Regions from separate parts of the Xanthomonas sp. NCPPB 2933 genome, predicted to be linked through region 2. Evidence: predicted binding sites of a transcription regulator. Region 2 holds the regulator's gene; the other holds the start of a gene.
What was found. The regulator FliA, encoded in region 2, starts transcription of late flagellar genes. The targets are predictions, from matches to a motif close to TAAAGTTTNNCNNNCNNNGGCCGATAA.
Positions count from the first base shown of each region.

Region 1 (4,211 bases), 290 kb from region 2:
CATGGGTCTGGAGCGTCTCGCCGCGATCCTTCAGCAAGTGCATACCAATTACGAAATCGACGTGTTCCAGGCGTTGATCGGCAAGGCCAGCGCGCTGACCGGCGTTGCCGATCTGGAAAACAAGTCGCTGCGGGTGATCGCCGATCACATCCGCGCCTGTTCGTTCCTGATCGTCGATGGCGTGCTGCCCTCCAATGAAGGTCGTGGCTATGTGTTGCGCCGGATCATCCGGCGTGCGCTGCGCCATGGCTGGATGCTCGGTGTGCGCCAGCCGTTCTTCAGCAAGATGGTGCCGACCCTGGTTGAGCTGATGGGTGAGGCTTATCCGGAACTGGTAGTCGCTCAAGCGACGGTCGCGCGCGCCTTGCTGGCCGAGGAAGAGCGCTTTGCCGAAACGCTGGACGCCGGCATGAAGATCTTCGACGACGTCGCTTCGCGCTCGCAGGAGGTCATTCCCGGTGCCGATGCATTCCGTCTGTTCGACACCTACGGATTTCCGGTCGATCTGACCTCCGACATCGCACGCGAGCGCGGCTTGCGTGTGGACATGGAGGGCTTCGAGTTCGCGATGGAGCGTCAGCGCGAAACCGCGCGTGCCGCAGGCAAGTTCGGTGGTGGCGTCGCATTGCCGGCCGATCTGGTCGCTACGATGTCGCCGACGGTGTTTCTGGGCTACGAAGCCTACGACGCCGATGCGCTCAAGGTCGTTGCGCTGCTCAAGCAGGGCCGTCCGGTCGAACGCGCCGACGCAGGTGACGAGGTCATCGTGTTCACCGACCGCACACCGTTCTATGCCGAGTCCGGTGGTCAGGTCGGCGATAGCGGTCAGCTGAGCGGGACCGGTGTCTCCATCGACGTTGCCGATACGCAGAAATTTGCCGGGCAGTTCCATGGTCACGTAGGGCGCATCACCGAAGGTGCGCTTGCGCTGGGCGATGTGCTGTCCGGTGGTATCGACGTGCAGCGTCGCGGCAAGACCATCCTCAATCACTCGGCTACGCATCTGCTGCATGCAGCTTTGCGCGAAGTGTTGGGCACGCACGTCCAGCAGAAGGGATCGTTGGTTGCACCGGACCGTCTGCGTTTCGACTTCTCGCACTTTCAGCCGATCACTGCCGAAGAACTCGCCGTGATCGAACGCAAGGTCAACGCCGAGGTGCGCACCAACCACAGTGTGGAGGTGCACAACATGGCCATGCAGGAAGCGCTGGATTTCGGCGCGATGGCGTTGTTTGGCGAGAAGTACGGCGAAAACGTGCGTGTGCTGAAGATGGGTGGCTATTCCACCGAGCTCTGCGGTGGCACCCACGTCACCCGCACGGGCGACATCGGCCTGTTCAAGATTACCTCCGAGGGCGGTGTGTCGTCCGGCGTGCGCCGTATCGAAGCGGTGACCGGGCAGGGCGCGCTGGACTATGTGGCCGACGAAGAGCGTCGTCTGCTTGAGGCCGCTCATCTGCTCGGCGGCAATGCGACTGAAGTCGTCGACAAGGTGCGCGCACTCACCGAGCGCCAGAAGCGTCTGGAGCGTGAGCTGGAGTCGCTCAAGGCCAAGCTCGCCTCGGGTGCGACTGCAGATCTGGGCGCCAGCGCCGTCGATGTCGCAGGGGTCAAGGTCATCGCAGTGCGTCTGGAAGGCTTCGATGCCAAGGCACTGCGCGATGCGATGGATCGGCTGAAGCAGCAATTGGGCGATTCGGTGATCGTGCTGGCCGGAGCATCTGCCGGCAAGGTCGCGCTTGTTGCCGGCGTGAACGGTAGCCCAACTGGCAAGGTGAAGGCAGGGGAACTCCTCGGCCATATCGCCAGTCAGATCGGAGGCAAGGGCGGTGGCCGTCCGGATCTCGCCCAGGGTGGTGGCGAGGACGGGCCCGCCCTTGCGACCGCGCTCGACGGCGTGCACTCCTGGGTCAAGCAACACTTGGGCTGAACACTTGTCCTGCCATGCCTTGCTGGCTGGCAGGATCTGCCGCTACCATTTCCGGTCTATTCCCTTTACCTATAGACGCGTCTCATCAGGAGGCCGTCGATGCTGGTGGGAAACCCACCGGTTCCAGGAGATTTGAAAAATGTTGATCCTCACTCGCCGGGTAGGCGAAACCTTGATGATCGGCGACTCGGTCACTGTTACCGTGCTCGGCGTCAAGGGTAATCAGGTGCGCATTGGCATCACCGCACCGAAAGATGTGGCTGTGCACCGCGAAGAAATCTATCAGCGCATTCAGCGTGGCGATGAGCCGGTCGCTTCCGGCGCGCATCACGGCGACGATTCTTCGAATTGATTGTCGCAAAGGGTTTACGTTAACCCCCCTTACCCGGTATTCTTCGCGGCCTGCCACAGACAACGCGGCAGGACGTGAAAACTGGAGCGATGCCCGAGCGGCTGAAGGGGCTCCCCTGCTAAGGGAGTATAGGGTCAAAAGCTCTATCGAGGGTTCGAATCCCTCTCGCTCCGCCAGTGTTCTAGACGCCCGCAAATCTCTGATTTGCGGGCGTTTTTATTTGCATTGCGGCACGGGCTTGCAAGCCCTTTTGAGTGAGCTGTGCAGCATGCTTGCTGCCAGTCGGCTCGCCGCATCCTCCATAAGGCATCTGGTTGTCGCGACAGCATCTGAATCGCCTCAAACGTGCTGCATGAAGCGGTTCAAGTAACTCCGGTATAGGTCGCTAAACACGTGACATATATCTCGGACTTCAACGTGATGCGCCTACCGCCACTGCTTGGACGCCTGTTCTCTTTCTGGGGCCGTGGGCTGCAGCACAAGGCCAATGCGGTGGATCGGGTGATGGCGGTGATCGAGTTCGATCTGGATGGCCGCATTCTGGATGCGAACGAGAACTTCCTGTCCTTGATGGGCTATCGGCTGGACGAGGTGGTCGGCCAGCATCACCGCATGTTCGTGACTGCCAGTGATCGCGACAGCGAAAGCTATCGTCAGTTCTGGGCGGCGCTGCGGCGCGGCGACTTCAACGCCGGGCGCTTTTGCCGGTTGGACAAACACGGGCGCGAGGTGTGGATCAACGCGTCGTACAACCCGCTGCTGGATCGATCCGGCAACGCCTATCGCGTGGTGAAGTACGCCACCGACATCACTGCGCAGGTGCGCCAGACCGCCGATTTCGAAGGGCGGATCGATGCGATCGACAGGGTCATGGCGGTCATCGAGTTTTCGCTGGATGGCACCGTGCTCGAGGCCAACCAGAATTTTCTGCAGGTGATGGGTTACCGGCTCGATGAGATCCGCGGCAAGCATCACGGCATGTTCGTGGATGCGTCCACGCGGCAATCGGCGGCCTATCGCGCGTTCTGGGAAAAGCTCGGGCGCGGCGCATTCGATGCGGGGCGCTACAAACGCGTTGGTAAGGATGGGCAGGACGTGTGGATCCAGGCGTCCTACAACCCGGTACTCGATGAGCATGGGCGTCCATACAAGGTGGTCAAGTACGCCACCGAGGTGACCCGTCAGGTGATCGATTCTGCCGATGCGGATGGCCGCATCCAGGCCATCGACAAGGTGATGGGCGTGATCGAATTCGATCTGGAAGGGCGCGTACTGAGCGCCAACGATAATTTCCTGGCGATTTTGGGATATCCGGCCGCCGAAGCGATCGGCCAGCACCATCGCGTGTTCGTGGATGCGGTGTATGGCGCCTCCGAGGAGTACCGCAATTTCTGGGCGAAGCTGGCGCGTGGGCAGTTCGATGCGGGCCGTTATCGCCGGCTGCGCAAGGACGGCAGCGCGGTGTGGATCCAGGCCTCCTACAACCCGATCCTGGATGTCTCCGGGCGGCCGTACAAGGTGGTCAAGTACGCCACCGATGTGACCGATCAGGTGCGCTCGGCCGAGCGCATGCGCGAGTTGATGCGGCAGACCATGAGCATCGCGCAGAACGTGCAGCGCGAGGCGCACCATATTTCGATCAGCAATGAGGAACTGGTGAGCCGCGCATCCTCGCAGTCCACCGCAGTGGCGCAGACCTCGACCACCATCGATCAGCTGGCGGAAACCGTGCGCATCAATTCCGAGAGCGCGGGGTCGGCGCAGCGCATGGCCGAAGAGTCGGCCAATGTTGCGCGACGCGGTGCCGAGGTCATCGCCGAGGTGGTCAAGACCACCGCCAACATTCGTTCGGCGACCGATCGCATTGGCCAGATCATCGAGGTGATCGACGGCATCGCCTTCCAGACCAACATCCTGGCGCTCAACGCG
Region 1 is NZ_CM161518.1:3,234,359-3,238,569, reverse strand. It holds gene alaS (alanine--tRNA ligase) at 1-1,930, shown strand, start outside; gene csrA (carbon storage regulator CsrA) at 2,070-2,282, shown strand; tRNA gene AC1PLU_RS13155 (tRNA-Ser) at 2,366-2,458, shown strand; gene AC1PLU_RS13150 (methyl-accepting chemotaxis protein) at 2,730-4,211, shown strand, end outside.
Region 1: a site for FliA is predicted at 2,645-2,671, ahead of AC1PLU_RS13150 (methyl-accepting chemotaxis protein). Genes of this name have one in related genera too.

Region 2 (4,211 bases):
GCGTTGAGCTGGTCGGCTTCGTCCGGTGCCTGTTCCAGCGCGACCAGCTGTTCGCCGAGGCGATCCAGGATTTCCTGGGCCTCGACGATGAAATCGGCAGCAATATCGTCTGGAACAGCACTCATGGTTACAACCCCAATCCGGACAGCAGGTCATCGGCGTCGTCTTGCGACACCGCGTGACGGTCCAGGCCCTTGACTGCAGGACCGGCAAGACCGCCGTCGTCTTTCTTCGGCTCGGTGCTCTTGGGCGGCAGGCCCAGCGCACCGAAGCCTTCGTGCACGCGCCGCACGATGCCGGCCACGCGACGGATGATCTGCCCGCTCAGGTCCTGGTAGCTCTGCGCCAGCGACAGTTCGGTCAGGTTGTGGCGCATCTTGTCCATCAGCGCGCCCTGGTCCTGATTCAGACCGCCGTCGCGCAGCTGGTTGGCCAGCTCACGGCATTCTTCGACCAGATCCAGCGTGCGATGGCTGGCCTTTTCGGTCATTTCCACCACGTGGTCCAGGCGCGAACACGCATCGTCCAGCTCGCCGGCTTCTTCGGGCACGGTGGGCAGTTCGCCCAGCGCCTGACCGAGTTCGCGTGCGAGCCGGCTCAGGCCCTGCATCATCGGACGGGTACGCAAGGCGGCGAGGTGATCGACCTCGCGCTTCCAGGCGGCTTCGTCACCGCTTTCCAGTGCATCGAGCGCGCCCTGCAGGCGGTCGATCAAGGCAGCGCGTTCGGCATTGGTTTCCACGGTGGCGTTCATCAGGCGGTCGCCGCCAGACGTTCGAACACCTTGCCCAGCTTTTCTTCCAGCGTCTGCGCGGTGAACGGCTTGATGATGTAGCCATTCACGCCGCACTGGGCCGCTTCGATGATCTGCTCGCGCTTGGCTTCGGCGGTCACCATCATCACCGGCAGGTGCTTGAGCTTGGCGTCGGCGCGGATGTTGCGCAGCAGGTCGATGCCGGTCATGCCGGGCATGTTCCAGTCGGTGACCACGAAATCGAACGGGCCGGCCCGCAATGCAGCCAATGCGCTGTTGCCGTCTTCGGCCTCTGCGGTATTGGTGAAGCCAAGATCGCCCAACAGATTCTTGACGATACGTCGCATCGTCGAGAAGTCGTCCACGATCAAAATCCGCATGTTCTTGTTCACATCAAGCTCCTAACACTAAAAAATACGCGAAAAAATCATTCGTCAATTTCGACACCGGCATCGGCCAGTTCGAAGACCTTGAGGCGGCCGCGCAGACGCACCACGGCCTGGCCGTGGATCTGGCAGACGCGCGATTCGCTGACACCGAGCACGGCGCCGATTTCCTTCAGGTTCAATTCCTGTTCGTAGTACAGCGACAGCACCAGCTGCTCGCGCTCGGGCAACTGGCCGATGGCCTTGCCCAGCTCGCGGCCGAACTCGCCACGCTCCATCATCTGCTGCGGGTTGGGGCCACCCTTGGCGGTGGTGTCCAGCTCGCCGTGATCTTCGATGCGCGATTCCAGGCTCAGCACCTGGCCGCGCGCGGCGTCTTCCATCAGACGCAGGTAATCGGGCAACGGCATTTCCATCGCGGCGGCCACTTCGGTGGCGGCGGCGGCGCGGCCGGTGTTCTGTTCGATCTTGCGTACTGCAGCAGCAGCGTCGCGGGCACGGCGGTGTACCGAACGCGGCACCCAGTCGCCACGCCGGATCTCGTCGATCATCGAGCCGCGGATACGGATCGAGGCATAGGTTTCGAACGAGGCGCCCTGCTCGGAGTCATAACTGCGCGAGGCTTCGATCAGGCCGATCATGCCGGCCTGGATCAGGTCGTCCACTTCCACGCTCGCCGGCAGGCGCGCGGCCAGATGGTGGGCGATGCGGCGCACCAGGTCTGCGTGCTGGGTGACGATGTCGTTGGCGTTGTTGCGTTGCACTGCACGGTACTGCGCGGTGGCCGTCGTTGCGGTTGCGGTAGCGGTGCTCATGCGGCGACCCCCCGTTGGATGATGCGTTCGACAAAGAACTCGACGTTGCCGCGTGGCACGGTGGGGGCCTGCCAGCGCGAGGTACGCCGCGCGATTTCTGCGATGGCCAGCGCCGAGGGGCTGGCGGGGTAGGCCTTGATGACCGGTTGCTGGCGCTGTACCGACAAACGCAACCAGTCGTCCTGCGGCACGTGGCCGAGGTAGTTCAGCGACACGTCGCCGAGGAATTTTTCGCAGACCCGCGACAGCTTGTCGTACAGCAAGCGGCCTTCGTTGGGGTCGCGCACCATGTTGGCGATGATCTGCAGACGGTCCACGCCGCGTTCGCGCGAGAGCACCTTGATCAGCGCGTAGGCGTCGGTGATCGAGGCCGGTTCGTCGCAGACCACCACCACGGTGTCCTGGGCGGCCTGGCAGAAGGTCAGCACGCTGTCGGTGATGCCGGCGGCGGTGTCGATGACCATCACGTCTAGGTCGCGTTCCAGTTCGGAGAACACATTGACCAGGCCGATGTGCTGGGCCGGGGCCAGTTCGGCCATGTGGCGGCGACCGGAGGCGGCCGGAACCACCAGCACGCCGCCCGGGCCTTCGATGATCACTTCGTCCAGCGTGCAGCGGCCAGCGATCAGGTCGGCCAGGGTGTACTTGGGCGACAGGCCCAAGACCACGTCCAGGTTGGCCAGGCCAAGATCGGCGTCGAGCAGCAGGGTGCGCTTGCCCATCTCGGCGAGGGCCACGGCCAGGTTGGCGGAAATGTTGGTTTTCCCCACGCCGCCCTTGCCACCGGTCACGGCAATGGTGCGCACCGGGCCCAAGGGCTCGGGACGGGTCGCCGTCAGGGGGAAGGCGTTGGTCAGCTTGGCGTATTCACGCGACTGCATGGTTGTGCTCCGGAGTACAGGGCTTATCGGCAGCGCGCCGCAAATCTTCAAGGCGAAGAACGAGACTGGCGGCATTGGCGCGGTGCAGGTCGTCGGGGACCCGCTGTCCGTCAGTCACCCAGGTGATGGGCATTTGGTGGTCGACCACCACCGACAAGGCACTGCCGAAGCGGCCGGTCTCGTCGAGTTTGGTCAGCACCACGCCTTGGGGCTTGGCGTGGGCGAAGCGGCGTACGACCTCGTCGAGGTCGGAAAAATGGGCGTTGGCCGGCAGTACCAGCAGCGAGGTGACCTGGTGCGCGGCGCGCAGCCAGTTCAGCTGCGCGGCCAGGGCGCGGTCGCGCTGGCCCATGCCGGCGGTGTCGATCAACACCAGCTTGTAGTCGCGCAGGCGCTCGAGCAGTTCCAGCAGGCTCTCGGCGCTGTCGGCCTCGTGCACCGCGATGCCGAGCTGACGGCCGTAGCTGTGCAGCTGCTCGCGGCCGCCGACGCGCTGGGTGTCGGTGGTGACCAGGGCCACGTCGCGCGGGGCGTGCTGGGCGGCGAAGCGCTGGGCGAGCTTGGCGATGGTGGTGGTCTTGCCGGCACCGGTCGGGCCGACCAGGGCGATCACGCCGCCGCGTTCCAGCGGGTCGACCGGGGCCACCGGCAGACGCTTGGACAGCAGGCCCAGCATCAGCCCGCGGCCGCGGTGCAATTCGGTATCGGCGGGAATCTGCAGGGCCACATCGCGGATCAGACCGGCGTCGAAGCCGTAGTCGTCCATCAGCTCCAGGGCCTGCGCACGCACCGGGGAGCCACGCAGGCGCTCGTCGGTGAGGCGGTTCATTTCGCGCTCGATCATCTGACGCATCAGCGCCAGCTCACCGCGCAGCTGCTTGAGTTCTTCGTCGTTCTGCGGCACCGGGGCGGCGGCAACCGGCACGGCGGCCAGGGCGACCGGGGCGGCCACCAGCGGCGGCAATGCGGCCGGCGGCAGGATCTGCGGCAGCGCGTCGTCCATGTCGAAGCCGTCGTCGTCCTGCTCGTCGTCGTCCTGCCCGTAAGAGGCGTGGGTGGCGAGCGCGGCGGCCATGATCGGCGTGCGTGCCTGCACCGGGGCAGCGTGCACCGGAGCCTGCACCGGTGCGGTGGTCAGGAAGTCGGCGAACAGCTGTTCCGGCACTGCCGACAGCGCATGTTCCTGGCGCGGTGCGGCGGCAACTGCAACGGCGTGGGCCAATGCTTGAGCGGCGGCAGACGGGGCGGCGGCAGTCCGCACCGGTGCGGCGACCGGCGCCGAGCGCGGCACGTTGACCGGCTGGCGCAGCGCCATCGCGGCGATCATGTCGTCTGCGGCGCTGGCAACACGCTGACGCTGGCTGCTGCCGGTGTC
Region 2 is NZ_CM161518.1:2,947,074-2,951,284, reverse strand. It holds gene AC1PLU_RS12040 (chemotaxis protein CheA) at 1-125, opposite strand, end outside; gene AC1PLU_RS12035 (protein phosphatase CheZ) at 128-754, opposite strand; gene cheY (chemotaxis response regulator CheY) at 754-1,146, opposite strand; gene AC1PLU_RS12025 (RNA polymerase sigma factor FliA) at 1,182-1,955, opposite strand; gene AC1PLU_RS12020 (MinD/ParA family protein) at 1,952-2,836, opposite strand; gene flhF (flagellar biosynthesis GTPase FlhF) at 2,823-4,211, opposite strand, start outside.